DNA from 4 places in the Streptomyces sp. NBC_00005 genome. Region 4 is predicted to be linked to each of the others. Evidence: riboswitches for the same ligand, from Rfam matches in the RefSeq annotation. Region 4 holds a riboswitch; each other region holds the start of a gene.

Region 1 (7,440 bases), 6.0 Mb from region 4:
GGATCTTCTCCTCGTACGAGTCATCGGGCGGCGGGGTCTTCGTGCTGCGGCGGGCCATCGCTGCCGGCTCCTTGCTGAAGCGTGAACGGTATCTGACGCGGACCATTGTGGACCGCGGCACTGACAACGCGGGCCAGGACCCGGTGTCGGCGGTCCGGCTCGGCTCGCGGGGGGTCACCCTGCCGCGGCTGCCCGCAGGTTACGCGATCCGCTGTGGGCGTACGTCGTCCGGGAACTTCGCCGACGGTCCGCACGCTTGCATACAGTGGCAGGACCGGCAGGAAAACCGCGGTTCGAACCACCGCACCCGCGATCGAAGGGACGTACATGCCCATGGGTCACACGGCCACAGACCAGGCAGGCACCGGGGGCCTGACAGCGACCGAGCACCGCCTGGCCAACGGCCTGCGCGTGGTGCTCTCCGAGGACCACCTGACCCCCGTCGCGGCGGTGTGCCTCTGGTACGACGTCGGATCGCGCCACGAAGTCAAGGGACGCACGGGCCTGGCTCACCTTTTCGAGCACCTCATGTTCCAGGGCTCGGGTCAGGTCAAGGGCAACGGGCACTTCGAGCTGGTGCAGGGCGCGGGCGGCTCGCTCAACGGCACCACCAGCTTCGAGCGCACCAACTACTTCGAGACCATGCCCACCCACCAACTGGAGCTCGCCCTCTGGCTGGAGGCCGACCGTATGGGCTCCCTGCTCGCCGCTCTCGACGACGAGTCCATGGAGAACCAGCGGGACGTCGTCAAGAACGAGCGCCGGCAGCGCTACGACAACGTGCCGTACGGCACGGCGTTCGAGAAGCTGACCGCCCTCGCCTACCCGGAGGGCCACCCCTACCACCACACCCCGATCGGTTCGATGGCCGACCTGGACGCGGCGACGCTGGAGGACGCGCGCGCGTTCTTCCGCACGTACTACGCGCCCAACAACGCGGTTCTGTCGGTCGTGGGTGACATCGACCCGGAGCAGACGCTCGCCTGGGTCGAGAGGTACTTCGGGTCCATCGCCTCGCACGACGGCAAGCCCGCCCCCCGCGACGGCTCGCTGCCCGAGGTCATCGGCGGGCAGCTGCGCGAGGTCGTCGAGGAGGAGGTCCCGGCGCGCGCCCTGATGGCCGCCTACCGGCTGCCGCACGACGGCACGCGCGAGGCGGACGCCGCCGACCTGGCGCTCACCGTCCTCGGCGGCGGCGAGTCCTCCCGTCTCTACAACCGGCTCGTACGGCGCGACCGTACGGCCGTCGCGGCCGGGTTCGGCCTGCTGCGGCTGGCCGGAGCGCCCTCCCTGGGCTGGCTGGACGTGAAGACCTCCGGTGACGTCGAGGTGCCGGTCATCGAGACCGCCATCGACGAGGAGCTCGCCCGGTTCGCCGAGAAGGGTCCCACCGCCGAGGAAATGGAGCGCGCCCAGGCCCAGTTGGAGCGCGAGTGGCTGGACCGGCTCGGCACCGTCGCGGGCCGCGCCGACGAACTGTGCCGGTACGCCGTCCTGTTCGGCGACCCGCAGCTCGCCCTGACGGCCGTCCAGCGCGTCCTGGAGGTGACCCCCGAGGAGGTCAAGGAGGTCGCCAAGGCCCGCCTGCGCCCCGACAACCGCGCGGTGCTCGTCTACGAGCCCGTCTCGGGAGAGCCCGCGGAGGACGCGGATCCCCCGGAAGACCCCGAGGCGGAGGCCACGATCGAAGCCCGCGACGAGAACGAGGAGGCGGCCAAGTGACCGAGCTCGCCACGATGCAGTTCCACCCGCAGCCCCAGGCGGGCGAGGCCAGGCCCTGGGCCTTCCCGGCCCCGGAGCGCGGTGCGCTCGGCAACGGCCTGACCGTCCTGCGCTGCCACCGCCCCGGCCAGCAGGTCGTCGCCGTCGAGGTGCTCCTGGACGCGCCCCTGGAGGCCGAGCCGGCCGCCGTCGAAGGCGTCGCCACGATCATGGCGCGCGCCTTCTCGGAGGGCACCGACAAGCACTCCGCCGAGGAGTTCGCGGCCGAGCTGGAGCGGGCCGGCGCCACCCTCGACGCGCACGCCGACCACCCGGGCGTCCGCCTCAGCCTCGAAGTCCCGGCCTCCCGCCTCGCCAAGGCGCTCGGCCTGCTCGCCGACGCGCTCAGGGCGCCGGCGTTCGCCGACAGCGAGGTCGAGCGGCTCGTCCGCAACCGCCTGGACGAGATCCCGCACGAGCTGGCCAACCCGTCCCGCCGCGCCGCCAAGGAGCTCTCCAAGGAGCTGTTCCCGGCGAACTCGCGTATGTCGCGCCCGCGTCAGGGCACCGAGGAGACGGTCGAGAAGATCGACGCCGCGGCCGTACGCGCGTACTACGACCGGCACGTCAGGCCCGCCACGGCCACCGCGGTCGTCGTCGGCGACCTCACCGGCATCGACCTGGACGAGCTGCTCGGGGACACCCTGGGCGCGTGGACGGGCTCCAAGGCCGAGCCCCGTCCTGTGCCTCCGGTGACGGCAGACGACACCGGGCGCGTGATCGTCGTGGACCGTCCCGGCGCCGTCCAGACGCAGTTGCTCATCGGCCGCGTCGGCCCCGACCGGCACGACCGCGTGTGGCCCGCGCAGGTGCTCGGCACGTACTGCCTGGGCGGCACGCTCACCTCCCGTCTGGACCGCGTCCTGCGTGAGGAAAAGGGCTACACCTACGGTGTGCGCGCGTTCGGCCAGGTACTCAGGTCCGCCCCGGACGGCTCCGGTGCCGCGATGCTCGCGATCAGCGGCTCCGTCGACACCCCCAACACGGGACCGGCCCTGCAGGACCTGTGGACCGTGCTGCGCACGCTCGCCGAAGGGGGCCTGACCGACGCCGAGCGCGACGTCGCCGTGCAGAACCTCGTCGGGGTCGCGCCGCTCAAGTACGAGACCGCGGCGGCCGTGGCGAGCACGCTGGCCGACCAGGTCGAGCAGCACCTGCCGGACGACTTCCAGGCGACGCTGTACCAGCAGCTCGCCGCGACCGGCACCGTGGAGGCCACCGCGGCGGCCGTGAGCGCCTTCCCGGTGGACCGCCTGGTGACGGTCCTCGTCGGTGACGCGGCCGCGATCAAGGAGCCCGTCGAGGCCCTCGGGATCGGCGAAGTCACCGTCGTGACGGCCGAGTAGAGGATCGGTCGGCGCACACGCGCGCAGGGGCCCTGGTGACTGATGAGTCACCAGGGCCCCCTAATGTCCGAATTGGGGGAGAGGTTGCCTGTCTGACCTGTGGCATGCGCTACAAAACGCGTGATCCGTTTGGGGATTGAAAGTCGCCCCGCTTAGCGTCGTCCGGGCTGTCCGTCAGGCACCGAGCCGCATCCGCGGCAACCGGACAGCCATCGCCGAGTCCCCGTACGGCGCGAGCCAGGGGAGCCGGGGACCCACGTAGTCCCTGGGGTGAATCGGACGCCCGCGCGCGCAGCGAGGGGGTCCGTAGGAGACCTTCCTGCTCCGAACCCGTCAGCTAACCCGGTAGGCGAGAAGGAAGGAAAGGACCAGCCACTACATGGCGTTCACCCGCGCCACCGGGAAGCACCGTCGTCCCAGCCGGATGCACCGCACCAGCACGCGCGCCGCCGGCGTCGCGGCCCTCGCCACCACCGGTGTCATCGGCACCCTCGCCGCCCCGGCGCTCGCCGCCGAGAGCTCCGTCGAGCAGACCGGCCTCACCCCCGTCATCACCATCGGCGACGCGATCGCCGACAAGATCGACGCCCAGGCCGATGCCCAGAAGCAGGCCGCCGAGGAGGCCGCCCGCAAGAAGGCGGCCGAGGAGGCGGAGCGCAAGAAGGCCGCCGCGAAGGCCAAGGCGGAGCGCGAGGCCAAGGAGCGGGCCGCCCGCGAGGCCGAGCGCAAGCGCCTCAACACCTTCGTCGCGCCGATCTCCAACTCGTATGTCTCGACCGGCTACAAGACCGGTGGCTCCCTCTGGTCCTCCGGCAGCCACACCGGCATCGACTTCCACGCCGCGACCGGCACGACCGTCCACGCGGTCGGCTCCGGCACCGTCGTCGAGACGGGCTGGGGCGGTTCCTACGGCAACCAGGTCGTGATCAAGATGCACGACGGCACGTACACCCAGTACGGCCACCTGTCGTCCATCGGTGTCTCGGTGGGCCAGACGGTCACCCCGGGCCAGCAGATAGCCCTCTCCGGCGCGACCGGCAACGTCACCGGACCGCACCTGCACTTCGAGGCCCGTACGACGCCCGAGTACGGCTCGGACATCGACCCCGTCGCCTACCTGCGCTCGCACGGCGTGAACGTCTGACGACGAACCGCAAGATCCCCTGAGACCCCGGCTCCCGAGCCGGGGTTTTCGGCTTTTCTGGTGCCCCGCTGTCCAAAAAATATCCATGGATTCCGGCCCGCCATCGGAAATTCCGGCTCCGTGCAATAGAGTCACGGAACACACGTCAATCATCGACGTTTCACGGGGATTAAGTCGGAGGTCGGTCATGCGTATTCCGGCGCACTCGGTGTGCACGGCGATCCGGGACGACATCGTCGCCGGTGTCTACGAGCGCGGCAGCCGGCTCACCGAGGAACTCCTCGCGCGCCGCTACGGCGTCTCGCGCGTGCCCGTCCGCGAGGCGCTGCGCACCCTGGAGGCGGAGGGCTTCGTGGTGACCCGGCGGCACGCGGGCGCGTGCGTCGCGGAGCCGACCGAGCAGGAGGCCTCCGACCTGCTGGAGATGCGCATGCTCCTGGAGCCGCTCGGCGCCTCCCGGGCCGCCCAGCGGCGCACCGAGGCCCACCTCAAGGTGCTGCGCGGCCTGGTCAGACTGGGCCAGGAGCGGGCCAGGAGGGGCAACAGCGAGGATCTGCGCTCCCTGGGGGGTTGGTTCCACGAGACGCTCGCCCAGGCCTCCGGCAGCCCCGCCTTGACCTCGATGCTGACCCAGCTGCGCCACAAGATCGCCTGGATGTACGCCGTGGAGGCGCCCGCCAACCCCGTGGAGTCCTGGGCGGAGCACGGCGCGATCGTCGACGCAGTGGCCCGCGGCGACAGCGAGCGCGCGCGTGCCGTCACGACGCTGCACACCGAGCGCTCCAGCGCGGTGCACCGGCTGCGGTTCGCCTCCGGCGGTGATCGCACCGACCGTGTGAGGAACTCGCAACATGCCGTAAACGTGACGGGTCTGCGGCATTAACGTGCGCGCCGTATACAAAGGGAGAAGAATTCGCTGGGGACTATTTCTGCTGCCCGGAATCAGAATTTGTGCTGCCCTGGCGCGGGAAATGCGAAGGGCTCGTCCGGTAATTCGGACGAGCCCTTCTGTGGTGCTTTGAATCAGACAGTCTCGGGAAGTTCCTCGAGACCCTCGGAAACCAGCTTCGCCAGCCGGTCGAGGGCGACGTCCGCGCCCTCGGCGTCGGAGGCGAGGACGATCTCCTCGCCGCCCTGGGCGCCCAGACCGAGGACGGCCAGCATGGAGGCCGCGTTGACGGGGTTGCCGTCGACCTTGGCGATCGTCACCGGGATACCTGCGGCCGTGGTGGCCCGGACGAAGATGGAAGCGGGGCGGGCGTGAAGGCCCTCGGCCCAGCCGACGTTGACGCGGCGCTCAGCCATGTGATGCTGCCCTTCAGAGTCTCAGGGTTGTCTAGACCAGTTTCCCACACGTGAAGCACGTCCGGAGCGGGCTCTTCGTCCCGTCCGGAGTGGGTCGTCGGACCGCGGCCTCGGCCCGACTTCCGTCCTTGTTCTGTTCTCGAGCGGACTGCCGTGTTCTCCACAGACTGCCTCGCGCCCGTGTCGGACGCGAGCCGTACTCTGGGCCCCATGCAGACCTCGCCGGACCGGCATGAGTACCCCGCACACTGGGAGGCCGACGTGGTGCTGCGCGACGGCGGCACCGCGCGCATCCGCCCCATCACCGTTGATGACGCCGAGCGCCTGGTCAGCTTCTACGAGCAGGTGTCGGACGAGTCGAAGTACTACCGCTTCTTCGCGCCCTACCCTCGCCTGTCCGCCAAGGACGTCCACCGCTTCACGCACCACGACTTTGTGGACCGGGTGGGACTCGCGGCCACAGTCGGCGGCGAGTTCATCGCCACCGTACGCTACGACCGCATCGGTACCGATGGCATGCCCGCGTCCGCGCCCGCCGACGAGGCCGAGGTCGCCTTCCTCGTCCAGGACGCCCACCAGGGGCGCGGCGTCGCCTCCGCCCTCCTCGAACACATCGGCGCGGTCGCCCGGGAGCGCGACATCCGCCGCTTCGCCGCCGAGGTGCTGCCCGCCAACACCAAGATGATCAAGGTGTTCATGGACGCGGGGTACACCCAGAAGCGCAGCTTCGAGGACGGCGTCGTACGCCTGGAGTTCGACCTCGAACCCACCGACCGCTCGCTCGCCGTGCAGCGCGCGCGGGAGCAGCGCGCCGAGGGGCGGTCCGTACGGCGGCTGCTCGTGCCCGGCTCCGTCGCCGTCGTCGGCACCGGCCGCACCCCCAAGGGCGTGGGCCGCAGCATCCTCGACAACATCCGCGACGCCGGCTTCACCGGGTCGCTGTACGCCGTGAACAAGGCGTTCCCCGAAGACCTCAAGGAGCTCGACGGCATCCCCGCGTACCGCTCGGTGCGGGACATCGACGGGCCCGTCGACCTCGCGGTCGTCGCCGTGCCGGCCGAGCAGGTCCCCGAGGCCGTCACCGAGTGCGGTGAACACGGCGTGCAGGGACTCGTCGTCGTCTCCGCCGGGTACGCCGAGAGCGGCCCCGAGGGGCGCGAGCGCCAACGCGAACTCGTACGGCACGCGCGCACGTACGGCATGCGGATCATCGGGCCGAACGCCTTCGGGGTCATCAACACGTCCCCCGACGTACGGCTGAACGCCTCCCTCGCCCCCGTGATGCCCCGCCCCGGCCGGATCGGCCTGTTCGCCCAGTCCGGCGCCATCGGCATCGCGCTGCTGTCCCGGCTGCAACGCCGCGGCGGCGGAGTCACAGGGGTCACGGGCGTCTCGACCTTCGTGTCGTCCGGCAACCGCGCGGACGTCTCCGGCAACGACGTCATCCAGTACTGGTACGACGACCCGGACACCGACGTCGTCCTCATGTACCTGGAGTCCATCGGCAACCCGCGCAAGTTCACCCGCCTCGCGCGCCGGACAGCGGCCGCGAAGCCGCTGGTCGTGGTCCAGGGCGCCGGATCCGCCCCGCAGGGGCACGCCGTACGGGCGACGCGGTTGCCGCACGCGACGGTGTCCGCGCTGCTCAGGCAGGCCGGGGTGATCCGGGTGGACACCATCACCGAGCTGGTCGACGCCGGGTTGCTGCTCGCACGGCAGCCGCTGCCGACCGGGCCGCGGGTGGCGATTCTGGGGAACTCCGAGTCGCTGGGGCTCCTGACGTACGACGCGTGTCTGTCCGAGGGGCTCAGGCCGCTGAGGCCGTTGGACCTGACGACGGCGGCTTCGGCCGAGGACTTCCACGCCGCACTGCTGCGGGCGTTG
Region 2 (7,440 bases), 3.4 Mb from region 4:
TGTACTGCGACGAGGTGGCGCGGCTGACCGGGGACGACCCCGGGATGCGGATCGTGCCGTTCCGCGGGGAGTACTACACGCTGGCGCGGCCCGAGCTGGTGCGGGGGCTGGTGTATCCGGTGCCGGACCCGGCGTTCCCGTTCCTCGGCGTGCACCTCACGCGCGGAATCGACGGCGGCGTGCACATCGGCCCCAACGCGGTGCCGGCGCTGGCCCGGGAAGGGTACGGCTGGGGGGTCGTACGGCCGCGCGAGGTGGCGCGGACGCTGACGTGGCCCGGCACCTGGCGGATGGCCGGGCAGCACTGGCTGTACGGCGCGGGCGAGCTGCGCCGGTCCGTGTCCAAGGGGGCGTTCACGGGGGCGGTGCGCAGGCTGTTGCCGGCGGTGGAGAAGGACGACCTGGTGCGCGCGGCGGCGGGCGTGCGGGCCCAGGCCGTGCTGCGCGACGGCTCGCTGGTGGACGACTTCCTGATCAAGGAGGGCGCCCGTGCGGTGCATGTGCTGAACGCACCCTCACCTGCGGCGACGGCTTCCCTGCCGATCGGCCGGGAGGTCGCGCGCAGAGCGTTGGCCGTGCTGGACTCGGCCTGAACCGTCTCCCTCACCGCTACCGGACGGGCCCGTGATGTCACGGTCCCCCTAAAATCGGTCCCACTGTGTCTGACTCCCTCCATACCCCCGAATCCCCCCGGCCCGCCGACCCCGCACCGGCCCCCGGCGAGCACACGCCGCACGCCCCCGGTGTCCCCGTCCGGCACACCCGGGCCAAGGGTGAGCCCCGGTTCCCCGACGGGCCGAAGGCCGATCCCGCCGGGTCGCACTTCGAGCGGCGGATCCGGAGCTTCCAGCCCCGCCGCAGCCGGGTGACCGCCGGCCAGGCGGACGCACTGCAGCGGCTGTGGCCCAAGTGGGGGCTGGACATCGACGGACAGCGGACGATCGATCTCACCGAGCTGTTCGGGAACACCGACCGCGTCGTGCTCGAGATCGGGTTCGGGATGGGCGAGGCCACCGCGCAGATGGCCGCCGCGGACGCCCGGACGAACGTCCTGGCCGTGGACGTGCACACCCCGGGGCAGGGCAATCTGCTCAACCTCGCCGACCACCACGGGCTGTCCAACATCCGCGTGGCCAACGGGGACGCGATCATCCTGCTGCGCGAGATGCTCACCCCGGACTCGCTGGACGGGCTGCGCGTCTACTTCCCCGACCCCTGGCCGAAGAAGCGGCACCACAAGCGGCGCCTCATCCAGCCGGAGTTCCTGGACCTCGCCGCGGCCCGGATCAGACCCGGCGGCATCGTGCACTGCGCGACCGACTGGGAGCCGTACGCCGAACAGATGCTCGAGGTGCTGACCGCGCATCCGGAGTTCGAGAACACCCAGCCCGACGGTGGTTTCGCGCCCCGTCCCGACTTCCGGCCGCTGACCCGTTTCGAGGGCCAGGGACTGGACAAAGGACATGTCGTGAACGACCTGCTCTTCCGTCGCGTACAGCATCACAACCAGCCCCCCACCGGCGCCTGAAGTCTCCCGCGGGCAGCGCGATACACCGTCGCGGGCGGCGCCCTCCCTCGTTAGGGTCAATGCCGTGGCCACCTGTCCTCCGTACCCGATGCATCCGCCGCACCCCGGCGGCCCGGCCGGCGGTGCGCTCAGGCACGCTCACTGGTGGCAGCGCAGATGGGTGCGGTACGGCGCGCTCAGCACCCTGCTCGCACTCTCGGGGCTCGTCATCCTGGCCCTCGTACGCCAACAGACCGGCACCGAGGGGTTCCTGGTCGGGCTCGGGCTCGCCGTCCTGCCCGTCCCGCTCCTCATAGCCGCCTTCCGCTGGCTCGACCGCGTCGCCCCCGGCCCCTGGCGCAACCTGCTGTTCGCCTTCGCCTGGGGGGCCTGTGCGGCGGCGCTGATAGCGATCGTCGCCAACAGCTTCGCCACGAAGTGGATAGCGACGGCTACAGCCGATCCGTCCAGCGCCGACACCCTCGGCGCCACCGTCATAGCGCCCATCGTCGAGGAGTCCGCGAAGGCCGCCGCCGTCCTGCTCGTCTTCCTCTTCCGCAGACGGGACTTCACCGGGATCGTCGACGGCGTCGTCATAGCCGGCGTCACCGCCACCGGCTTCGCTTTCACCGAGAACATCCTCTACCTGGGCACCGCCTTCGGCACCGACCAGCTCACCGGCGACCGCGGCATCGCCTCCGTCACCGCGGCGACGTTCTTCGTGCGCGTGATCATGTCCCCGTTCGCACACCCCCTCTTCACCGTCCTGACCGGCATCGGCTTCGGCATCGCCGCGCTCTCGGCGGACCGCCAGCACCTGCGGCGCGTCCTGATCCCGCTCTCCGGCCTGCTGCTCGCGATGAGCATGCACGCGCTCTGGAACAGCTCGTCGACGTTCGGCGAGTACGGCTTCTTCGCCGTCTACGCCACCTTCATGGTCCCCGCGTTCGGCCTGCTGACCTGGCTGGTCATCTGGACCCGCCAGCGCGAACTGCGCACCGTGCGCGAGGAACTGCCCGCCTACGCCGTCGCCGGCTGGCTCACCCCCGCCGAGCCCTACGCCCTCGGCTCGATGCGGGCCCGCCGGCTCGCCCGCGAATACGCCGCCCACCACTTCGGCAAGCCCGCGGCCCGCACGGTCACGCAGTACGAGGCGTACGCGACCTCCCTGGCGTTCCTGCGGCACCGAGGCAGCCGCGGCCGCGCCGGCGCCGACTTCGTCGTCAGGGAACGGGAGTTGCTGCACGAGCTGTGGCGGCGCCGCGAGGTGGCGCGCCCGGCACTGGACTACGCGGCGCGGGCCACGGCGCCGCCGGTGCCCGTGGCCGCCCCGCCCTGGCCGGTGTACGGGGCGTACGGGTACCCGGCGATGCCGAATCCCGCGTACAACCCGTACCGGTCGTAGGACGCGGCACCCGCACGACGCGAGGCGATCAGGACCTCGGGGGCTCAGGACCTCGAGGAACTCAGGCCGACGCCACCGTCAGACGCCCGATCTCCGCCTCGGTGAGCGTCAGCTCCCCCACCCCCACCAGCGCCGGCAGCTGCTCCACCGTCCGCGCGGACGCGATCGGCGCGGCGACCGTCGGCCGGGCCGCGAGCCAGGCCAGGGCGACCGTGGCCACGGGGGCGTCGTGGGCCTGGGCGATCTCGTCGAGGGCGGTCAGCACCCGCTGCCCCCGCTCGGACTCCAGGTGCTTGGCGGCACCGGCCGCCCGCGGGCTGTCGACCGTGGTACCGGGCCGGTACTTGCCGGTGAGGAATCCGGAGGCGAGCGCGAAGTACGGGACGGCGGCCAGGCCGTAGCGATCGGCCAGGTCCTGGAGCTCGCCCTCGTACTGGTCGCGCACGACCAGGTTGTAGTGGGGCTGCAGGGCCACGTACTTGGCCAGGCCCTCGCGGTCGGAGAACTCCAGGGATGCGCGCAGCCGCTCGGGCGAGATGTTGGACGCGGCGATGTGCCGCACCTTGCCCGCCTTCACCAGCTCGTCCAGCGCGCCGATGATCTCCTCGACCGGCACCTCCGGCTTGTCGAAGTGCGTGTAGTAGAGGTCGATGTGGTCGGTGCCGAGGCGGCGCAGGGAGGCGTCCGCGGCGGCCTTGATGTTGGCGGCCGTCAGGCCCGGGAACCCGGGGTGCTGGCTGACCTTGGTCGCGATCACGACGTCGTCGCGGTTGCCGCGCGCCCGGACCCACTTGCCGATGATCGTCTCGGACTCGCCGCCCTGGTTGCCGTCGACCCACGCCGAGTAGGAGTCAGCGGTGTCGAGGAAGTTGCCGCCCGCGGCCGCGTAGGCGTCGAGCACGGCGAAGGACGTGGCCTCGTCTGCGGTCCAGCCGAAGACGTTGCCGCCCAGGGAGAGCGGGAAGACCTCGAGGCCGGAGGAGCCGAGCTTGCGAAGAGAGGGAGAAGTCATGCTTCACGTCAACGGCGGCTGTGGAGTGTCCCATTCCACAGCCGCCGCAAAGATCACGTAAACGCTGGACGAAGCCGGACGCTAGGGCCCTTCTGATGGATCTCCGTGGAAGAAGGAGCGGCGTTCGGTGCGTGCGATCGGCGTGCGGCGTGGAGGGTCATGTGGCGGAGCCACCTGGCCCTTCGCGCCGTGCGGTGAGCGTGCGTGCCGGGCGTCGCGACGCCGCGGAGATCCATCAGAAGGGCCCTAGGGGTTGAGACCCTTGCTGCGCAGCCACGTCATCGGGTCGATGCCGGTGGCCTGGCCGCCCGGGTGGACCTCGAGGTGCAGGTGCGGCCCGGTCACGTTGCCGGTGGCGCCGACCCGCCCGATCACATCGCCCGTGCTGACCTTCTGGCCCACGCTCACGCTGATCGACGACTGGTGGCAGAACCACAGCTCCGTGCCGTCGTCGAGGGTGATGATCGTGCGGTAGCCGTACGATCCCGCCCAGCCGGCCTCCTTGACGGTGCCGCTGTGGATGGCCTTGATGAGCGTGCCCGTGGGGGCGGCGAAGTCGAGGCCCGTGTGGTAGCCGGAGGACCACATGGAGCCGGCCTGTCCGAAGGTGCCGGTGATCGTGTACGACACGACCGGCAGCTTGAACTGCTTGGCCAGCTCGGCCAGGCGCGCGGCCTCGGCCGCCTTCTTGGCCTCCGCCTCCGCCTTCTCCTTGGCCGCCTCGGCCTTGGCCGCGGCAGCCTTCTCCGCCTTGGCGGCCGCGTCGTCGACCTGCTTGGCGAGGGCCGCCTCGGTGGCCGCCTGGCTCTTGCCGTCGACCTGGACCTGCTGGCTCTCGGCCTGCGCCATGATGCGGTCGCGCAGCGCCTCACCGGCGTCCCTGGCGCCCTGCGTGGTGTCCTCGGTGGTCACGCCGACCGTGCTGAGCGCGGTCGCGGAGCCCTTGGGGGCGTCCGGGGAGTCGCCGAACACCGAACCCACGGAGGGCAGATCGGGCATGGAGATCGACACCGGCGGCTTGCCGGTGTTGGCGCTGGCCATGCCGCCCGCGCCGACGGCGGCTATGACACCGACGCCCAGAACCGTGGAGCTGCGGGCGAGTCCCCCGCCACGCTGCTTGGCCACGCGATGCTTGCCACGCGCGGGCCGGAGGGAGTCCTCGGTGGGATTCCACTCCTCCCACGGACCCTCGTCGGTGCCGTAGCTGCCGTAAGCGAAGGTCTCTGTGCTGCGCCGGCCCGGGACGAACGGGGCTTCTGGGGCAGGCGGGTTGGACGCCACGTAGGCGTACTCCTTTCCTTCCTTCTCGCCTACCGGGTTAGCTGACGGGTTCGGAGCAGGAAGGTCTCCTACGCGCGTATACCTGCCGTGTGTCCACGGCGGTATCAGCGCGATTCACCCCAGGGTGGTGGTTCCCCGGTTCCCTTGCGGGATTCGGCGCGTGCGCACGGAGCCGACTCTTGTGACGGCTGGGACGACCGCGCTGCGTTATCGAACGTTAATAGACGCGGGGTGCCGATTCCAAGGTGTTCCACTTGATCATTAACCTTTCTGGCCAGGACTTACGGGCCATGAGCGGCGAAAAACGGGCGAGTTGACCATGTCCCGGGATCCCCACAGGTGCTGACGGTATGTCAGTTGTTATGCGGAGGGGCATCGCCCGATCACGCCCGGTCACATCGGGTCGGAAACCGCAGCGGACGACCGGGGCCGGCGGACGGCGAGCAGCGCCATGTCGTCCGTCGTGGCGTTCCCGGTGTGCCGGCGCACCTCCTGCGCGAGGGTGGCGAGCAGCACGGCGGGGTCGTGGAACACCCGGCCGGCGAGCCGGTCCGCGGGGTCGAAGAACCTCCCGTGCGCGTCCCGCGCCTCGGACAGCCCGTCGGTGTACAGCAGCAGCGTGGCCCCGCTGCGGAACTCGCTCTCCTCGGCGCGGTCCGGCCAGGACCCCAACTCGCCCAGGCCGAGCGGCAGTGCGGGCTCCCGGGCCTGCAGGGTGCGCACGGTGCCGTCCGGGTACAGCAGCAGCGGCGAGGGATGACCCCGGTTCACGATCCGCACCGTCCCGTCCCCGTGCGGGAGTTCGGCGAGTATGGCGGTGGCGAACCCCTCGACCGCCTCGAGCCCCGCGCGCCGGGTGCCCTCGCGCGCGAGCGCCCGCTCCAGCCGCTGGGCGACCGCCTCAAGGGTGGCCTCCTGCTCGGCGGCCTCGCGGAAGGCCCCGATCACGACGGCGACCGCGGCCACGGCCCCCATCCCCTTCCCGCGCACGTCGCCCACGACCAGCCGTACCCCGTGCGGGGTGTCCTGCACCGCGTACAGGTCGCCGCCGATGAACGCGCCCGCCTGCGCCGCCTCGTAGCGGGCCGCGATCGCGAACCCCCCGATCCGCTCGGCCGGTTCGGGCAGGACGGCACGCTGGGCGGCCTCGGCGATCTCGCGCTGCGAGGCGAGCTCCTCGCGGCCGCGACGGACGAGGAGGTTGATGAGGACGGCCAGGACGGAGACCGTCACGACGGTCGCCAGCTCGGTGACCGCGTCGACGTCGAAGACGACGCCGAGCCTGATGTGGATCGCGATGACGACGAGGATCGTCGCGATGCCCATGAGGATCGTCCCGCGCCGCGAGTAGAGCGGGGCGGCGACCAGCGGCGCGGCGGTGAAGAAGGGGGCCGCGGTGAACTCCGACGGGGTGAGGTAGTCGTAGCACGCGCCGCCGGCGAGCAGCAGGGCCGGGAGCATGCGGACGAAGGTGCGCGCGTACGAGATCGGCCCCTCCTGCTCCACACCCCACAGATTTCCCGGAGAGGGGGCGGTCGGCGAGCGGTGTGGGCCGACCGGATGACCGAAGAACCGCAAAACACTCAGGGCCGGAATCCAGTGACTGGATTCCGGCCCTGAGCCTTGAGTAGCGGGGACAGGATTTGAACCTGCGACCTCTGGGTTATGAGCCCAGCGAGCTACCGAGCTGCTCCACCCCGCGTCGTTGTGTCTCAAGCATACGCCATCCGCGGGACCACCAGCACCACGGTGTGGATCCGCCCCCGTCCGCCCCCGTTCAGCTGCATCTCACCGGCGCCTCGCCCGCGTCGAAGTCAGGCCGGCAGGTGACGGTTCGGCGCCTTCGCCCGCTCCTCGAACTCCGGCAGTACGAACACCTCGACCCCCTGCGCCGCGAGCAGCCCGCTCCCGTCCGCCCCCGTCACGAACGTGTCCGGCTCCCGCCAGGCCGTGACCACCCGGCGTACCCCCGCGTCGAGGATGAGCCGGGCGCACGGCTTGGGCCGGGACGCGCGGTGGGCACAGGGCTCCAGGCTGCTGTACACCGTCGCCGCCGCCAGCCTCGGGTCGGCCGGGTCGAGCTTGGCGAGGGCCGCCTCCTCGGCGTGCACGACCGGGTCGTCGCCCTCGCGCGAGTGGCCGCGGGCGAGCTCGGTGCCGTCGGCGGCGACAATCACCGCGCCCACGCTGAAGGCCGTGCGGGAGGGCGGGCACAGGGTGGCCAGCTCGCAGGCG
Region 3 (7,440 bases), 2.8 Mb from region 4:
GAAGCTCACCGCCTCCACCGCCGCCTCGCTCGGCGCGAAGGACGCGGCCGACGCCGTCTCCAAGGCGTCCGCGCTCGGGATGAAGGCGGGCAGCCCGATCTACCTCGACATGGAGTCGTACGACATCACGAACACGTCGTGCAACAACGCCGTGCTCACCTATGTGCGCGCCTTCGACAAGGCGCTGCACGCCAAGACGTACCGCGCGGGCTACTACGGCTTCACCAGCTCCAGTGCGAAGGCCATCGCGAACGCCAAGGACAAGACCGACCTGCCGGGCAACCTCTGGTACGCGCTGTGGGACAAGCAGAACACCACGACCTCGGACTGGCCGTTCGGAGCGACCCAGTTCACCGGTCACAGCCGCGGTCACCAGTACATGGTCAACAGCAAGGAGACGCGCGGCGGCTACACGATCACCGTGGACCGGGACGCCTGGGACGCGCCGGTGGCCATCACCGGCTGACCCTTTGGCCACGCGCGCGTGCAGGCGGCGGGGCGCGGCGGTGCCCGAAGTCGTGGTGAATCGTTGGTCGAATGGGTTGGCCAGAGCTTGGCCACTGCCTACCATCGATCACCGCAAGACTTTGTGCACCGCCGCACAATCTCCTCGGGAGGCTTCCTTGCACCGCCGCCGTCGCACCGCGCTCGTCCTCACCGCAGCGATCGCCGCCGCGGCCCCCCTCCTGACCGCCTGCGGAAGCGACGCGCATCCCGGCGCGGCAGCCGTCGTCGGCGGCCAGCGGATCACCGTGGCGCAGCTGGAGACCCGCGTGAACGAGGTGCGCACGGCACAGCGGTCGGCCGTGAAGGACGAGGCGCAGTACAAGCAGGCCGTCGCGCAGACCGGCAGCCTCACCCGCGACACCCTGCACGGGATGGTCCTCGACCGAGTGCTGCACCGCGCCGCCCAGGACGTGGACGTCAGCGTCACCCCCAGGGAGATCCAGCAGATGCGCACCGGCCTGGAACAGCAGGTCGGCGGCTCGAAGGCGCTGGAGACGGCCTGGCTCCAGCAGTACGGCGTCGCCCCGCGGCGCCTCGACGACAACCTCCGCCTCCAGCTCGAGGCGCAGAAGCTGGCCCAGGCACTCGGCACCGACACCAGCAAGCCGGCCTTCTGGAGCGCCCTGTCCAAGGCCTCCAAGGAACTCCACGTCGACCTGAACCCGCGCTACGGCGCCTGGGACGTCCAGAAGAGCAGCCGCGTCGACACGAAGACCCCGTGGGTACGCGAGGTCACGGCGACGGGGACGCAACAGACGGCCTAACGGTACGGCGGGCCGGAACCGGTCTGTGGCCCCTGGACAACCGTCTGTGGACAACCGCCTGTGGATAACTCCTGGGCCGTCGGCGGTGTGCGTTAGCTTCGAATCGTGAACGCAACCAGCTTCGATCCCGCCTCCGACCAGGACCCCGGCGCGGCCGCCGCCCCCGGCCGCATCGTCCTGCTCACCACCAGCCACCGCGTCGCCCCCGGCCTGCTGTCCTGGCCGGCCTGGCAGGCACTGCACGCCGCCGACCGTGTGCTGTGCGCGGACGGCGCGCACCCGCAGCTGCCGTATCTGCGGGAGGCGGGGATACCGGTCGACGAGGCGTCCCCGACGGCCGAGGAGCTGGTGGCGGCCTGCGCGGGCGGCCGCTCGGTGGTCGTCGTGGCGACGGGCGAGGGCGAGCCGGCCCTGACCGACGGCCTCGCCCGCCTCGCCGGCTCGGGCCGCGTGAGCATGCCCGACCTGGAGCTTCTTCCCGCCTCCTACGACCTGCCGGGCGCCCGCCTCCTCGACCTCGTCCAGGTCATGGACCGCATCCGCGTCGAGTGCCCGTGGTCGTCCCAGCAGACCCACAAGGGCCTGGCGAAATACGGCATCGAGGAGGCGTACGAACTCGTCGAGGCGATCGAGGAGGGCGACCGCGACGAACTGCGCGAGGAACTGGGCGATGTCCTGCTCCAGGTGGTCTTCCACGCCCGCATCGCCGAGGAGGGCGGCGCCGAGGAAGGGGACACCCCCTTCTCCATCGACGACGTGGCCGCCGGCATCGTCACCAAGCTCATCCACCGCCACCCGCACGTCTTCGGCGACGAGACCGCGTCGACGCCGGAGGAGGTGAAGGAGCACTGGCTGCGCACGAAGGCGATAGAGAAGCAGCGCACCTCGCTCACGGAGGGCATCCCCCTGGGCCAGCCGGGCCTGGCCCTCGCGTCGAAGCTGGCCTCGCGGGTGCGGACGGCCGGGCTGGCCGTACCGCTGCCGCACGTCGAGGGCATCGGCTACGAGTTGCTCGCGCTGGCGGTGCGCGCCGAGGCGGAGGGCGTGGACCCGGAGGCGGCGCTGCGGGCGGCGGCCCGGGCCTATCGGGACGCGATCAGGGAGACCGAGGGCCGGGGCGGGTCAGACGGCGGTGAACCGCACGGGCAGGTCTCGTAGTCCACGCATGATCAGCCCGCCCCGCCAGCGCAGGTCGGCCGGGTCGGCGGCGAGCCGGAGGTCGGGCAGGCGGCGCAGCAGTGTCTCGAGGGCGGTGCGGCCTTCGAGACGGGCGAGGGGGGCGCCCAGGCAGTAGTGGATGCCGTGGCCGTATCCGAGGTGCTGGTTGTCCCGGCGGGAGAGGTCGAGGGTGTCGGGCTGCGCGAAGCGTGCGGGGTCGCGGTCCGCCGCGGCGAGCACGACCAGTACGGGGTCGCCGGTGGCGATGCGCTGCCCGCCGATGGTGAGGGGCTCGGTGGCGAAGCGCCAGGTGGCGAGTTCCACGGGGCCGTCGTAGCGGAGCAGTTCCTCTATGCCGGTGTCGAGCAGTCCGGTCTCACCGCGCTCGATCGACTCCTGGAGCAGGTCCCGCTGCCCGGGGTTGCGCAGCAGCGCGTACGTCCCGTTCCCGATGAGGTTGATGGTCGTTTCGAAACCGGCGAACAGCAGCACGAAGCACATCGCGGCGGCTTCGTTCTCGGTGAGGTGCTCGCCGTGGTCGGAGGCGCGGATGAGGTCCGAGATCAGGTCGTCGCCGAGGTCGCCCCGCTTGCGGTGGATGAGCTCGGCGAGATAGCCGCGGATCTTCTTGACGGAGCGGGCGACGCCGCCGCGCGGGCCGCCGCCGTGACGGATCATCATCCCCGCCCAGTCGCGGAAGTCGTCCTGATCCTCGCGCGGGACGCCGAGCAGGTCGCAGATCGCATGGATAGGGAGAGGGAAGGCGAAGTCGTGGATCAGATCCGCCTCGCCGTGCGGCGCGAACCGGTCGATCAGATCGTCCGTCAACTCCTGCACGCGCGGCGCGAATTCGGCCACCCGGCGCGGGGTGAACGCCTTGGAGACCAGGCGGCGCAGCCGGGTGTGGTCCGGCGGGTCGATGTTGAGCAGATGCGTCATCAGATTGGCGCTGCGCTCACCCGGAATGCCGGTCCTGCTCTTGCCCTGAGCGTCCTCGGCGTGATGGTCGGGGTTCTTCGAGAGCCGCCCGTCCGCGAGCGCCTGACGTGCGTCGGCATAGCGGGTCACCAGCCATGCCTCGACCCCGCTGGGCAGTTTCGTCCAGTGGACGGGGGAGTGCTCGCGCAGCCAGGCATAGGCCGGGTACGGGTCGCTGGCGAACTCCCAGGTGAAGAGTTCGGGGACGGCGTTGGGGACGTTCACGCAACGACCGTATCGGGAGCGGGCCGGTGCATGCGCGGCCGCAGAGAACCGGTCAAAGGTGACACGCGCTCAAGTCTGTGATCTTCACGTGATCTACGCGGCATTAACTTGTGACAAGTGATCGGCAGCCGATACGTTCACGGACCAGCGCGGTGCCGGGCACCATGCGCCGCGCCGGTCACTGCTGTCTCGCGAAAGGCCCCTGCATGCTCTCCGGGAACGGTCGACACCGTCGCCCCCGTCAGGCTCCGGCTCTGCTCGTCGCGGCCGGAGTGACCGGCTCCGCCATCGCGATCCCACTCCTCGCCGCAAGCGGCGCCAGCGCTGCCGACGGCACCACGTGGGACAAGGTCGCGAAGTGCGAGACCGACGGCGCCTGGAGCGAGAACAGCGGCAACGGGTTCTACGGCGGGCTCCAGTTGACCCAGGAGCACTGGGACAGGTACGGCGGCCTCGACTACGCGCCCAGCGCCGACCTGGCCAGCCGCAACCAGCAGATAGCCGTCGCCGAGAAGCTCCTGGACGACCAGGGCGTCGGCGCGTTCCACACCTGCGGACTGACCTCGGGGCTGAGCAAGGACTCGGATTCGGCGGACGTCGACACGGGTGTTCTGGACGGGATTTCTGGTTCGTCCGACTCGTCTGATTCATCCGGTGCATCCGACTCTGCTGGGTTGTCCAACTCGTCGAGCGATACGTCCGGTGATTCCTCTTCGTCGGATTCCTCCTCGAGTTCATCGTCCGACTCGCCCTCCGATTCGGCCTCCAGCACTTCCCCTTCCGCATCTGCGGACACAGCGGACAACTCCACCGAATCCAGCTCATCTGCCTCGCCCTCCACCTCCCCGTCCGAGACGGCCGCGGGTGACTCGCAGGGGAGTGGCGGCTCATCCACGAACAAGACAAAGGGTGACGACTCGGACAACTCCGAGCAGGCGGTGGGCTCTTGGAGTCTCGTCGACACCGGCGCGATCGGCACCGGCCGCCACCGCGGCGCCAACGGCGACGCGTCCGACAAGTCCAAGGCCGACAAGTCCAAGGCCGACAGCGGTGCGGACGGCTCGTACAGGGTCCAGGCCGGCGACACTCTCGCCTCCATCGCCGACTCCCTTGACCTGGACGGCGGATGGCGGGCGCTCTACGCGAAGAACAAGAAGGCCATCGGTACCGACCCGAACCGCATCGTCGCCGGTCAGACCCTGCGACTCGGTAGCGAATAGGGCGAAAAACAACGAGAGTTCGCGTCACACTTCGGGCTTAATGTCCGCTTTGGTGAAAGTGTGGGATGAGTCTCAGAAGCCCTGATCGTCTTTGAAATTCCCCGGATTCCGTGGCTACGGTCAACACCGCTCGGCAACCCGAGCCCCGTCTGTCGCAACGCCGAATCCTGCCAGCGGCCGTACGGGAACAGTCGTCGCTTAACAGCGCCGTAGGCAGGAGCGGGGGACCCAAGGTAAGTGCCGGGCCCAGCAGTTGAGCTGGAACCGGCTTGGGGTTAAGCCGTGCACCGGGAGGTGCGCGGCCGGGCAACTCAACCGGCCCGAACCCGACAGCTCACCTCGCAGGCGTCGGTGAGGGGATCAACCATGCTGTTTTCCGGCAAGGGCAAGCACCGTCGCCCGTCCAAGGCCACCCGCGTCGCCGCTCTGGCCGGCGTCACCGGTGTCGCCATCGCCGCCCCGCTGATGGCGGCCGGCAACGCCTCTGCCGCCACCGCCTCCGAGTGGGACACGGTCGCCCAGTGCGAGTCCGGTGGCAACTGGTCCATCAACACCGGTAACGGCTACTACGGCGGTCTCCAGTTCTCCGCCTCCACCTGGGCCGCCTACGGCGGTACGCAGTACGCCGCCCAGGCCAACCAGGCCAGCAAGGCGCAGCAGATAACCGTCGCCGAGAAGGTCCTCGCCGCGCAGGGCAAGGGTGCCTGGCCGGTCTGCGGCACGGGCCTGTCCAGCGCCGCCTACAACGGCAGCAGCGCCTCGAGCAGCAGCTCCTCGGACTCCAGCCGCTCGTCCGACTCGCAGGCCGCCTCCCGCTCCGCCGAGCGCCCGGCCGCCAAGAGCCAGAAGACCGTCACCACCCCGACCGGCAAGAAGGTCAAGAAGGGCGACGGCGAGTACAAGGTCGTCAAGGGTGACACCCTCAGCACGATCGCCGAGAAGCACGACGTCAAGGGCGGCTGGCAGAAGCTGTTCAAGCTGAACAAGGACATCGTCTCGGACGCCGACCTCATCTACCCGGGCCAGCAGCTGCACCTGAAGTAGTCGCGGGCCGGCGGCCGCACCTGAAGTACTGGTGCGGCTGGTAGCTGAACCACAGGTCCCACACATCCGTGTCCTTCATAGTGGAGGCACGTGAGGGCCTCCCCCGTCCCCACGGGCTCCCCGCCTCGGTGCGTGTTCCCCCGTACGCACCGGGGCGGGGCTTTTTGTGTGTGCTTCCACGTGGGTTTTTGTTCCGTTCGGAAACAATTTACTCTCGGTTCTGCCCAAGGGATGGTCGACCGGCTGGCCGATCGGCCCGAGCCGGTTAGGCTCGTCTCGCAGAGCCCACTGCGGTACTGCGTAGCCGCGTCACATTGAAGAAGGAGATGCTCGTGCCGTCCATCGACGTCGTCGTAGCCCGGGAAATCCTGGACTCCCGAGGCAACCCCACGGTCGAGGTCGAGGTCGGCCTCGACGACGGCAGCACGGGTCGTGCCGCCGTCCCGTCCGGCGCCTCCACGGGTGCCTTCGAGGCCATCGAGCTCCGCGACGGTGACCCGAACCGCTACCAGGGCAAGGGTGTCGAGAAGGCCGTCCTCGCCGTCATCGAGCAGATCGGCCCGGAGCTCGTCGGCTACGACGCCACCGAGCAGCGCCTGATCGACCAGGCGATGTTCGACCTGGACGCCACCGACAACAAGGCCTCCCTCGGCGCCAACGCCATCCTCGGCGTCTCGCTCGCCGTCGCCCACGCCGCCTCCGAGGCCAGCGACCTCCCGCTCTTCCGCTACCTGGGCGGCCCGAACGCGCACCTCCTGCCAGTGCCGATGATGAACATCCTGAACGGCGGCTCGCACGCCGACTCCAACGTGGACATCCAGGAGTTCATGATCGCCCCGATCGGCGCGGAGTCCTTCTCCGAGGCGCTGCGCTGGGGCGCCGAGGTCTACCACACCCTCAAGAAGGTGCTGAAGACCAAGGGCCTGTCCACCGGCCTCGGCGACGAGGGCGGCTTCGCCCCGAACCTGGAGTCCAACCGCGCCGCGCTCGACCTCATCATCGAGGCCATCAAGCAGGCCGGTTACATCCCCGGCGAGCAGATCGGGCTCGCGCTCGACGTCGCCGCGTCCGAGTTCTACAAGGACGGCAAGTACGAGTTCGAGGGCAAGTCCCGCTCGGCCGCCGAGATGACCGAGTACTACGAGGAGCTCGTGGCGGCCTACCCGCTCGTCTCCATCGAGGACCCGCTGTTCGAGGACGACTGGGCCGGCTGGAAGGTCATCACCGACAAGCTGGGCGACAAGGTCCAGATCGTCGGCGACGACCTGTTCGTCACCAACCCGGAGCGCCTGGCCCGCGGCATCGAGGAGGGCAGCGCCAACGCCCTGCTCGTCAAGGTGAACCAGATCGGCTCGCTGACCGAGACCCTGGACGCCGTCGAGATGGCGCAGCGCAACGGCTTCAAGTGCATGATGTCCCACCGCTCCGGCGAGACCGAGGACGTCACCATCGCCGACCTCGCGGTCGCCGTGAACTGCGGCCAGATCAAGACCGGCGCCCCGGCCCGCTCGGACCGCGTCGCCAAGTACAACCAGCTGCTGCGC
Region 4 (7,440 bases):
TTGACCTCCCCGAGCCAGTCCTGGCCGAGCAGCAGCTCGATCGAGGCGCAGGCGACGGACGCTGCAAGGGGGTTGCCCATGAAGGTCGGGCCGTGCGCCAGGACCGGTACCTCGCCCTGCGAAATCCCGTCGGCCACCTTCGAGGTGCACAGCGTCGCCGCCATCGTCAGGTAGCCGCCGGTCAGCGCCTTGCCCACGCACATCACGTCCGGCGTCACAGCCGCGTGCTCCGCCGCGAACAGCGCGCCCGTACGCCCGAACCCGGTCGCGATCTCGTCGAACACCAGCAGCACGTCATGCGCGTCGCACGCCTCGCGCAGCACCCGCAGATAGGCGGGCGAGTGGAACCGCATCCCGCCCGCGCCCTGCACCACCGGCTCGACGATCACCGCGGCCAGTTCACCGGCGTGCCGCTCGATCGCCGAGCGCAGCTGCTCCGCGTACGACTCCTCGTACTCGACCGGAGGCGGGTCCACGAACACCTGGCGGGGCAGGACCCCGGTCCACAGGTCGTGCATCCCGCCCTCGGGGTCGCAGACCGACATGGGCTGCCAGGTGTCGCCGTGGTAGCCGCCGCGCCAGGTCAGCAGCCGCTGCTTCGCACTCCGGCCCAGCGAACGCCAGTACTGCAGGCACATCTTGACCGCGACCTCGACCGACACCGAACCGGAGTCGGCGAGGAAGACATGCTCCAGGCCGTCGGGCGACATGTCGACAAGGTGCTTCGCCAGGCGCACGGCGGGCTCGTGCGTGAGCCCGCCGAACATCACGTGACTCATCCGGCCGAGCTGCTCGCGGGCGGCCTCGTTGAGCACCGGGTGGTTGTAGCCGTGGATGGCCGACCACCAGGACGACATGCCGTCGACCAGCTCGCCCGAGCCGTCCGCCATCCGCAGCCGCACTCCGCTCGCCGACTCGACGACGAGCGGTTCGACCCGGCCGGGCATGGGCCCGTACGGATGCCAGACGTGCCGCCGGTCGAGCTCCAGCAGCTCGGAGACGGGCAGGTCAGGCATTGGGCGCGAGGTCCGTTCCGGCACCGCGACGGCGTACGGCGACCAGGTCGGTACGGGCGTCGTTGGCCGCGGGCGCGGCGGCGGAACCACAGACACCGCCCCCCTCGTGCGACCCGCATCCGCCACCCTCGTGGGACCCGCACCCGGCACTCTCGTGGGATCCGCAACCCGCGCTCTCGTGCGAGCCGCAGCCGCCCCCGGCCGTCGCCCGGTGCTCCGGCAGCGTCACCTGGCCGGTGCCCTCCACCTCGAACCCGGCGTCCGCGATCATCTCCAGGTCGGCCTTGCCGGCCTGGCCCTCGGTGGTCAGGTAGTCGCCAAGGAAGATCGAGTTGGCGAGGTGCAGCGCAAGGGGCTGCATCGTGCGCAGATGGACCTCGCGGCCGCCCGCGATCCGCACCTCGACGTCCGGGCAGACGAACCGCACCATCGCCAGGATCCGCAGGCACCGCTGCGGGGTGAGGTTCCACTCCTTGGCCAGCGGGGTGCCCTCGACCGGGATCAGGAAGTTCACCGGCACCGAGTCCGGGTCCAGCTCGCGCAGCGAGTAGACGACGTCGACCAGGTCCTCGTCGCTCTCGCCCATGCCCGCGATCAGGCCGGAGCAGGCGGACAGCCCGGCCGCGTGCGCCTTCTGCACGGTGTCCACCCGATCGGCGTACGTGTGCGTGGTCGTGATGTCCCCGTACGTCCCCTCGGACGTGTTCAGGTTGTGGTTGTAGGCGTCCGCGCCCGCCTCGCGCAGCCGCTCCGCCTGGCCGTCCGAGAGCAGACCGAGACAGGCGCACACCTCGACGCCCTCGTTCTGGTCCTTGATCGCCTTGATGGTGCCCGCGACCCGGTCCACGTCACGGTCCGTCGGCCCGCGCCCGGACGCCACCAGGCACACCCGCTTGGCGCCTCCCGCCAACCCGGCCGCCGCGGCCTGCGAGGCCTCGTCGGGCTTGAGCCAGGTGTACTTCAGGATGCCGGTGGTGGAGCCGAGCCGCTGGGAGCAGTACGAACAGTCCTCGGGACACAGCCCGGACTTCAGGTTGACGAGGTAGTTGAGCTTCACCCGTCGGCCGAACCAGTGCCGGCGCACCTTCCCGGCCGCGGCCACCACATCGAGCACGTCGTCGTCGGAAGTGGCGAGGACGGCCAGAGCTTCCTCGCGGGTCGGCAGCTCGCGCCGAAGCCCCTTGTCCACCAGCGTGTTCAGCAGGTCCATGAGGCCCGATCCTGTCTTACGGAAGCGCTCCCGGCCAAGGAGAGATTGAACAACAGAGGCACTTCGTCGTGTGGGTATTGCCACATCATGGGGTGTGGCCCGTCCGGCTAGTGTCTGTCCACTGCCTACAAAAGCCCCGGAGGAGCCATGGCGTTCGGCTGGATCGACGAGCAGGCGGAGCTGCGCCGCCGCGCCGGACTCGTACGGACCCTGCGGCCGCGCCCGGCACACTCCCCGCTCCTGGACCTCGCGAGCAACGACTACCTGGGTCTGGCCCACCATCCCGCCGTCGCCGAGGGCGCGGCGGTGGCCGCGCGGACCTGGGGCGGCGGCTCGACCGGATCCCGGCTCGTCACCGGCACGACGGAACTCCACACCGAGCTGGAGCGCGAGCTGGCCGACTTCTGCGGCTTCGAGGCGGCACTCGTCTTCTCGTCGGGTTACGCGGCCAATCTCGCCGCGGTCACCACGCTCGCCCCGCACGGCTCGCTGATCGTCTCGGACGCGGGCAACCACGCCTCGCTGATCGACGGCTGCAGGCTGGCCCGCGGCACCACACAGGTCGTCGGACACACCGACCCGGAGGGCGTGCGCAAGGCGCTGCGGACCCACGAGGGCACGGCGGTCGTCGTGTCCGACACGGTCTTCTCGGTCGACGGCGACGCCGCCCCGCTGGCCGAACTGGCCGCCGCCTGCCGCGAGCGCGGCGCGGGACTGCTCGTCGACGACGCCCACGGCCTCGGCGTCCTCGGTGACGGCGGCCGCGGCGCCGCGCACGCCGCGGGACTCGCGGGCGCCGACGATCTCGTCGTGACGGTCACGCTGTCCAAGTCGCTCGGCAGCCAGGGCGGAGCCGTCCTCGGCCCCGCGCGGGTCATCGACCACCTCGTCAACGCGGCCCGTACGTTCATCTTCGACACGGGCCTTGCCCCCGCCGCGGCAGGGGCGGCCCTGGCGGCCCTACGACTGCTGCGCCGCGAGCCGGAGCGTGCGGCACGCGCGCGTGCGGTGGCCGCCGAGCTGCACGCACGCCTGACCGCCGCGGGTCACGAGGCGGTACGTCCGGACGCCGCGGTGGTCTCCGTGCGCGCGCCGTCCCCGGAACAGGCCGTGCAGTGGGCGGCCGACTGCCGTACGGCAGGCCTCGCCGTGGGCTGTTTCCGTCCTCCCTCCGTGCCCGACGGCATCTCACGGCTGAGGCTGACCGCCCGCGCGGATCTCTCCGAGACACAGATCGAACGCGCTGTGGATGTGATCGGCGAGACGCGACCATGAGTCGGCGTGACACGGCCGTGTACCGCACGATGCGGAACTGATCAGGCCTTGAACGCGGCGGTGAAGTGCGTCCAGCTCTCCGGGGAGACGAGCAGGGCGGGGCCGGCCGTGTCCTTGGAGTCGCGCACGGCGAGCAGCCCGGCCCATGGACCGGAGCGCGGCAGTGCCGTCTCGACGCAGTTGTTCGCACCCGTGCTGTAACTGCTGCGCAGCCACCGCACGCCGTGCAGATCGGTACTTGAAGATACGTTCCGAGGCAGTGCAGACATGGTGCCTCCTTACGCGCCGTCACCTATCCCGGCGATGTAATCCAACGAGTCCTCGGGCGAAAGGGCGTGGAACTGAAGGGCGTTGAAGGCCTCCGTATAGGCCTGGAGGTCTTCTTTCCGTTCGAGGTAGAGGCTACTCGTCAAGTGGTCGAGAACAACCACGTCCAGATCAGAAGTGCTCGAAAACGAGAAGATTACGAAAGGCCCGGTGACGCCGACATGCGCACCGGCAGCGAACGGCAGTACCTGAAGCCGCACTTGAGGCAAGTGCGCCGTGTCGAGGAGCCGTTGGAGCTGGTGCGCCATGACGTCGGGGCCGCCGATCTCCCGGCGCAGCACCGCCTCGTCCAGCACCGCGCTCAGCTCCAGCGGCGGATCCGAACGCAGTACGTCCTGCCTGGCCAGCCGCACTTCGACCAGGGCGTCGAGCCGCTCGTCGTCCAGCCCGCCGGCCGCTGCCCGGGTCACCGCACGTGCGTAGTCGGGTGTCTGCAGGAGACCGGGTACGACGGACGTCTCCAGCGTGCTCATCGCGCTCGCCTGGGACTCCAGACTGATGAAGTCCCGGTAGGTCGGCGGCAGTACGCCGCGATAGGCGTGCCACCAGTGATGCCGTCCGCCTCCCTCGTCGGAACCCGCCAACACCAGTACCAGCTCCCGGAGTTGGGCGTCGGAGACGGCGTAGGCGTCCAGGAGTAACCGCACATCGGCCGGTTTCACCCCGCTGGCGCCCGTCTCGATCCGGCTCACCTTCGACTGGTGCCAGCCCACGAGCCGGGCCGCCTCACCACTGGTGAGCCCCACACTCGTGCGCAACGCACGCAGTTCGGCGCCCAGCTTCCGGCGGCGCACCACGGGACCGTGCTGCATGCGCTTCTCCTTACTCCTTCCGGGCCACCCAAATACGGTCTCCCGTCGCAGAGTTCACCGCTTTGAGCGACAGATATATGCATATCTTGGTGGATCGCCACCCGTGACCGGTGCGCTAATGGCACTCTGGCGACGAAGCACCAGTCCGGGACCGTACTCGAACCATCCGCTCCGTGTCGGACTCCGGTCCCGTGGGAAAGGGACGACCGCGCCATGGCAGACCATCTGGAAGCATCCGTCACTCTGCCGAGCGAACCCGCCTCGGTCGCCGCGGCCCGCGGTTACGTGGTCACAACTCTGGCCGAATGGGGGCTGCCCGCGGACACGGAAACGGCCGACACCATCCGGCTCATCGTCTCAGAACTCGCCACCAATGCCGTACAGCACACCTTCGGGCAGTCACCCACCTTCACGGTGGACATCGAGCTGCGCCGTGACGAACAGCTGCGCATCGGTGTGACCGACAGTCACCCCCGCTTCCCGAAACGGCTGCCGGCCGCCGTCCAGCAGGACAACGGCCGAGGCATGGTGATCATCCGCTGGCTGGCAGCCGAGTGCGGCGGCAGACTCCGGGTGCGGCCCACCCGGGAGGGCGGCAAGACGGTCTCCATCGAACTGCCGTGGACCGTGCAGGCGGAGCCCGTGACGGCAGCGGGGCAGCAGGAGCCGTAGAAGGGGCCGACGGAGGGGCGCAGAGGGGCAGCACCCCGTCCGGGTGCCTGGCCCGGGTCGGGACCCGCGAGGGCGACGGCCTGTCAGGTCGCCGCCGCCCTCACGGGAGAGTCAGCTGACCCGGCCGTACCAGACGCTCTTGGTCCAGATCTTCTGGAGCTTCACGACGTCCCCGGTCTTCGGGGCGTGCCAGATCTTCCCCTTCCCGGCGTAGATGCCCACGTGGTAGACGCTGGAGCCCGAGTGGAAGAACACGAGGTCTCCGGCCTTGCGGCTCTTCGACGAGATGTGGTGGGTCTTGTTGTACTGCTGGGCCGCCGTGCGGGGCAGTTTCTTGCCCGCCTTCTTGAACGAGTACAGCGTGAGCCCGGAGCAGTCGAACCGGCGCGGTCCTGTGGCGCCCCACTTGTACGGGGAGCCTTTTTTGGAGGCCGCGATCTGAAGTGCCTTCGTCGCTGACGTGGCGGCCGCGGCGTCGGAAGCGACGCCCGGGACCACGATGGAGCCGCCCACGGCGGCGATGGTCAGAGCCGAGGCCGTACCGGCCCGGGCCATCAGCGACGGGACACGATTGAGCGCAGTCATGCGCAACCCTTCGTCAGCCGCCTGTGAAGGATGACCTGTCGGATTCGGGCTGGCGAAGTTGCCCGGCCGCTGCTGCGGCTTCACCCCAAGGGCTGCTCGACCCGGCCATGGCGTGACCGTTCCGGCGACCCGTCGTGCTTGGGTCCTCCACTCCTGCCGATCCACTCCTGTCGACCGGTCATCCGGGCGGCGGCAGGACTCGGCGTCCGCCCGGATCGCCCCGCCGTTGTGGCGGGGTCTTGTCGTCAGACAGGGATCTTGGCTCACGGATGTCCGAATTTCCCAACGGAACCGGGGGTTTGTGTTGTTACTCACCACTCACCCGTTCGGGTGGACACCCCCGTGTTCGAACGGGCGTTGAGGCCCCCGAGGAGGCTCGGACCTGCGGCGGAACACCTCATTCCGCCCTCGGACCACGCGCGTTGCGCAACCCTGACGGTCGCGAAAAAGGAGCCGCGTCTACTCCAAAAGGCGGTACATCATTTGGTCCGTTTGAACGCCGGTCCGGACGCTTCGCCGCCGGGGGAGGCGTCCGGACCCGTCGCCGGTACGTCAACTGTCGGACTGCGGCGGCACGGTGACCCGGGCCGTGCGCCGCTCCCCGTCCAGGACCCGCAGGGCCCGCCCCAGCGTCGGGGCGTGCACCTCGGTCTCGCCCCGCTGGTGCATCAGCGCCAGGGCGTCGCGCAGCTCGGCCGCCTTGCTCACCAGCGCCTGCGCGGCGCGCAGCCCGCGGTACGTGTCCCCGTGGTGCGCCGGGTTGATGCGGCCGAGCAGGTCGACCACGTCGAGATAACGGTCGATCAACTCGCCCTCGGCGCGCGTCAGTGCGGGCAGCGGCGGAAGTTCGGGTGGGAGCACCGGCCGCTCACCGCCCGGTGGGCGGGGCGAGGGTGGCCCTGCGGCTGGGGATGATCCGGTCCACCAGCCCGTAGTCGACCGCTCCTTGGGCGTCCAGGATCTTGTCCCGCTCGATGTCCGCGCTCACTTGCTCCGGGCTGCGCCCCGTGTGCCGTACGAGCATCTCCTCGAGCCGGGTCCGCATCCGGCCCAACTCCTCGGCCTGGATGGCCAGATCGCTCGCCTGCCCCTGCACCGGCTCGGCCAGCGCCGGCTGATGGATCACCACGCGCGCGCCCGGCAGCGCGAACCGCTTGCCCGGCGTGCCCGCCCCCAGCAGCACCGCGGCGGACGAACCGGCCTGGCCCAGGCAGATCGTCTCCACGTCGCAGCTGACGAACTGCAAGGTGTCGTAGAGCGCCGACATGGCGGTGAACGAGCCGCCGGGGGAGTTGATGTAGAGCGAGATGTCCCGGTCGGGGTCCTGGTACTCGAGGTGCATGAACTGCGCCATCACGTCGTTCGCCGAGGTGTCGTCGATCTGCGTCCCGAGGAAGACGATCCGCTCCTCCAGCAGCTTCGAGTACGGATCCATCGTCCTGCTGCCGAAGCTCGTGCGTTCGGTGAACTCGGGCAGGACGTAGCGGGCGGACGGTCGGGTCATCGGTACCCCTCCTTCTGCGTCTGTAAGAAATGTACAGGA

Evidence for each region. A riboswitch is a leader RNA that binds a small molecule or an ion and turns the genes downstream of it on or off. The one in region 4 is predicted to bind cyclic di-AMP.
Region 1: linked by a shared signal. The riboswitch ahead of OG303_RS14845 (M23 family metallopeptidase) and the one ahead of OG303_RS41965 (C40 family peptidase) in region 4 are both predicted to bind cyclic di-AMP.
Region 2: linked by a shared signal. The riboswitch ahead of OG303_RS26460 (M23 family metallopeptidase) and the one ahead of OG303_RS41965 (C40 family peptidase) in region 4 are both predicted to bind cyclic di-AMP.
Region 3: linked by a shared signal. The riboswitch ahead of OG303_RS29200 (transglycosylase family protein) and the one ahead of OG303_RS41965 (C40 family peptidase) in region 4 are both predicted to bind cyclic di-AMP.

Annotation. Positions count from the first base shown of each region.
Region 1 covers NZ_CP108316.1:3,222,304-3,229,743, reverse strand. The annotation lists gene OG303_RS14860 (DNA topoisomerase (ATP-hydrolyzing) subunit A) at 1-58, opposite strand, end outside; gene OG303_RS14855 (M16 family metallopeptidase) at 328-1,722, shown strand; gene OG303_RS14850 (M16 family metallopeptidase) at 1,719-3,107, shown strand; cyclic di-AMP (ydaO/yuaA leader) riboswitch at 3,311-3,473, shown strand; gene OG303_RS14845 (M23 family metallopeptidase) at 3,487-4,251, shown strand; gene OG303_RS14840 (GntR family transcriptional regulator) at 4,439-5,134, shown strand; gene OG303_RS14835 (HPr family phosphocarrier protein) at 5,275-5,556, opposite strand; gene OG303_RS14830 (GNAT family N-acetyltransferase) at 5,767-7,440, shown strand, end outside.
Region 2 covers NZ_CP108316.1:5,748,909-5,756,348, reverse strand. The annotation lists gene lhgO (L-2-hydroxyglutarate oxidase) at 1-593, shown strand, start outside; gene trmB (tRNA (guanosine(46)-N7)-methyltransferase TrmB) at 659-1,528, shown strand; gene OG303_RS26470 (PrsW family intramembrane metalloprotease) at 1,593-2,912, shown strand; gene OG303_RS26465 (aldo/keto reductase) at 2,974-3,924, opposite strand; gene OG303_RS26460 (M23 family metallopeptidase) at 4,171-5,205, opposite strand; cyclic di-AMP (ydaO/yuaA leader) riboswitch at 5,217-5,374, opposite strand; gene OG303_RS26455 (PP2C family protein-serine/threonine phosphatase) at 5,599-6,711, opposite strand; tRNA gene OG303_RS26450 (tRNA-Met) at 6,834-6,907, opposite strand; gene OG303_RS26445 (dihydrofolate reductase family protein) at 7,020-7,440, opposite strand, start outside.
Region 3 covers NZ_CP108316.1:6,336,119-6,343,558, forward strand. The annotation lists gene OG303_RS29175 (glycoside hydrolase domain-containing protein) at 1-466, shown strand, start outside; gene OG303_RS29180 (SurA N-terminal domain-containing protein) at 624-1,271, shown strand; gene OG303_RS29185 (nucleoside triphosphate pyrophosphohydrolase) at 1,377-2,429, shown strand; gene OG303_RS29190 (cytochrome P450) at 2,394-3,632, opposite strand; gene OG303_RS29195 (transglycosylase family protein) at 3,839-4,852, shown strand; cyclic di-AMP (ydaO/yuaA leader) riboswitch at 5,048-5,215, shown strand; gene OG303_RS29200 (transglycosylase family protein) at 5,219-5,896, shown strand; gene eno (phosphopyruvate hydratase) at 6,223-7,440, shown strand, end outside.
Region 4 covers NZ_CP108316.1:9,184,024-9,191,463, forward strand. The annotation lists gene OG303_RS41935 (adenosylmethionine--8-amino-7-oxononanoate transaminase) at 1-1,016, opposite strand, end outside; gene bioB (biotin synthase BioB) at 1,009-2,226, opposite strand; gene OG303_RS41945 (8-amino-7-oxononanoate synthase) at 2,374-3,501, shown strand; gene OG303_RS41950 (DUF397 domain-containing protein) at 3,543-3,770, opposite strand; gene OG303_RS41955 (helix-turn-helix domain-containing protein) at 3,780-4,640, opposite strand; gene OG303_RS41960 (ATP-binding protein) at 4,854-5,312, shown strand; gene OG303_RS41965 (C40 family peptidase) at 5,424-5,897, opposite strand; cyclic di-AMP (ydaO/yuaA leader) riboswitch at 5,901-6,112, opposite strand; gene OG303_RS41970 (hypothetical protein) at 6,450-6,758, opposite strand; gene OG303_RS41975 (ATP-dependent Clp protease proteolytic subunit) at 6,766-7,401, opposite strand.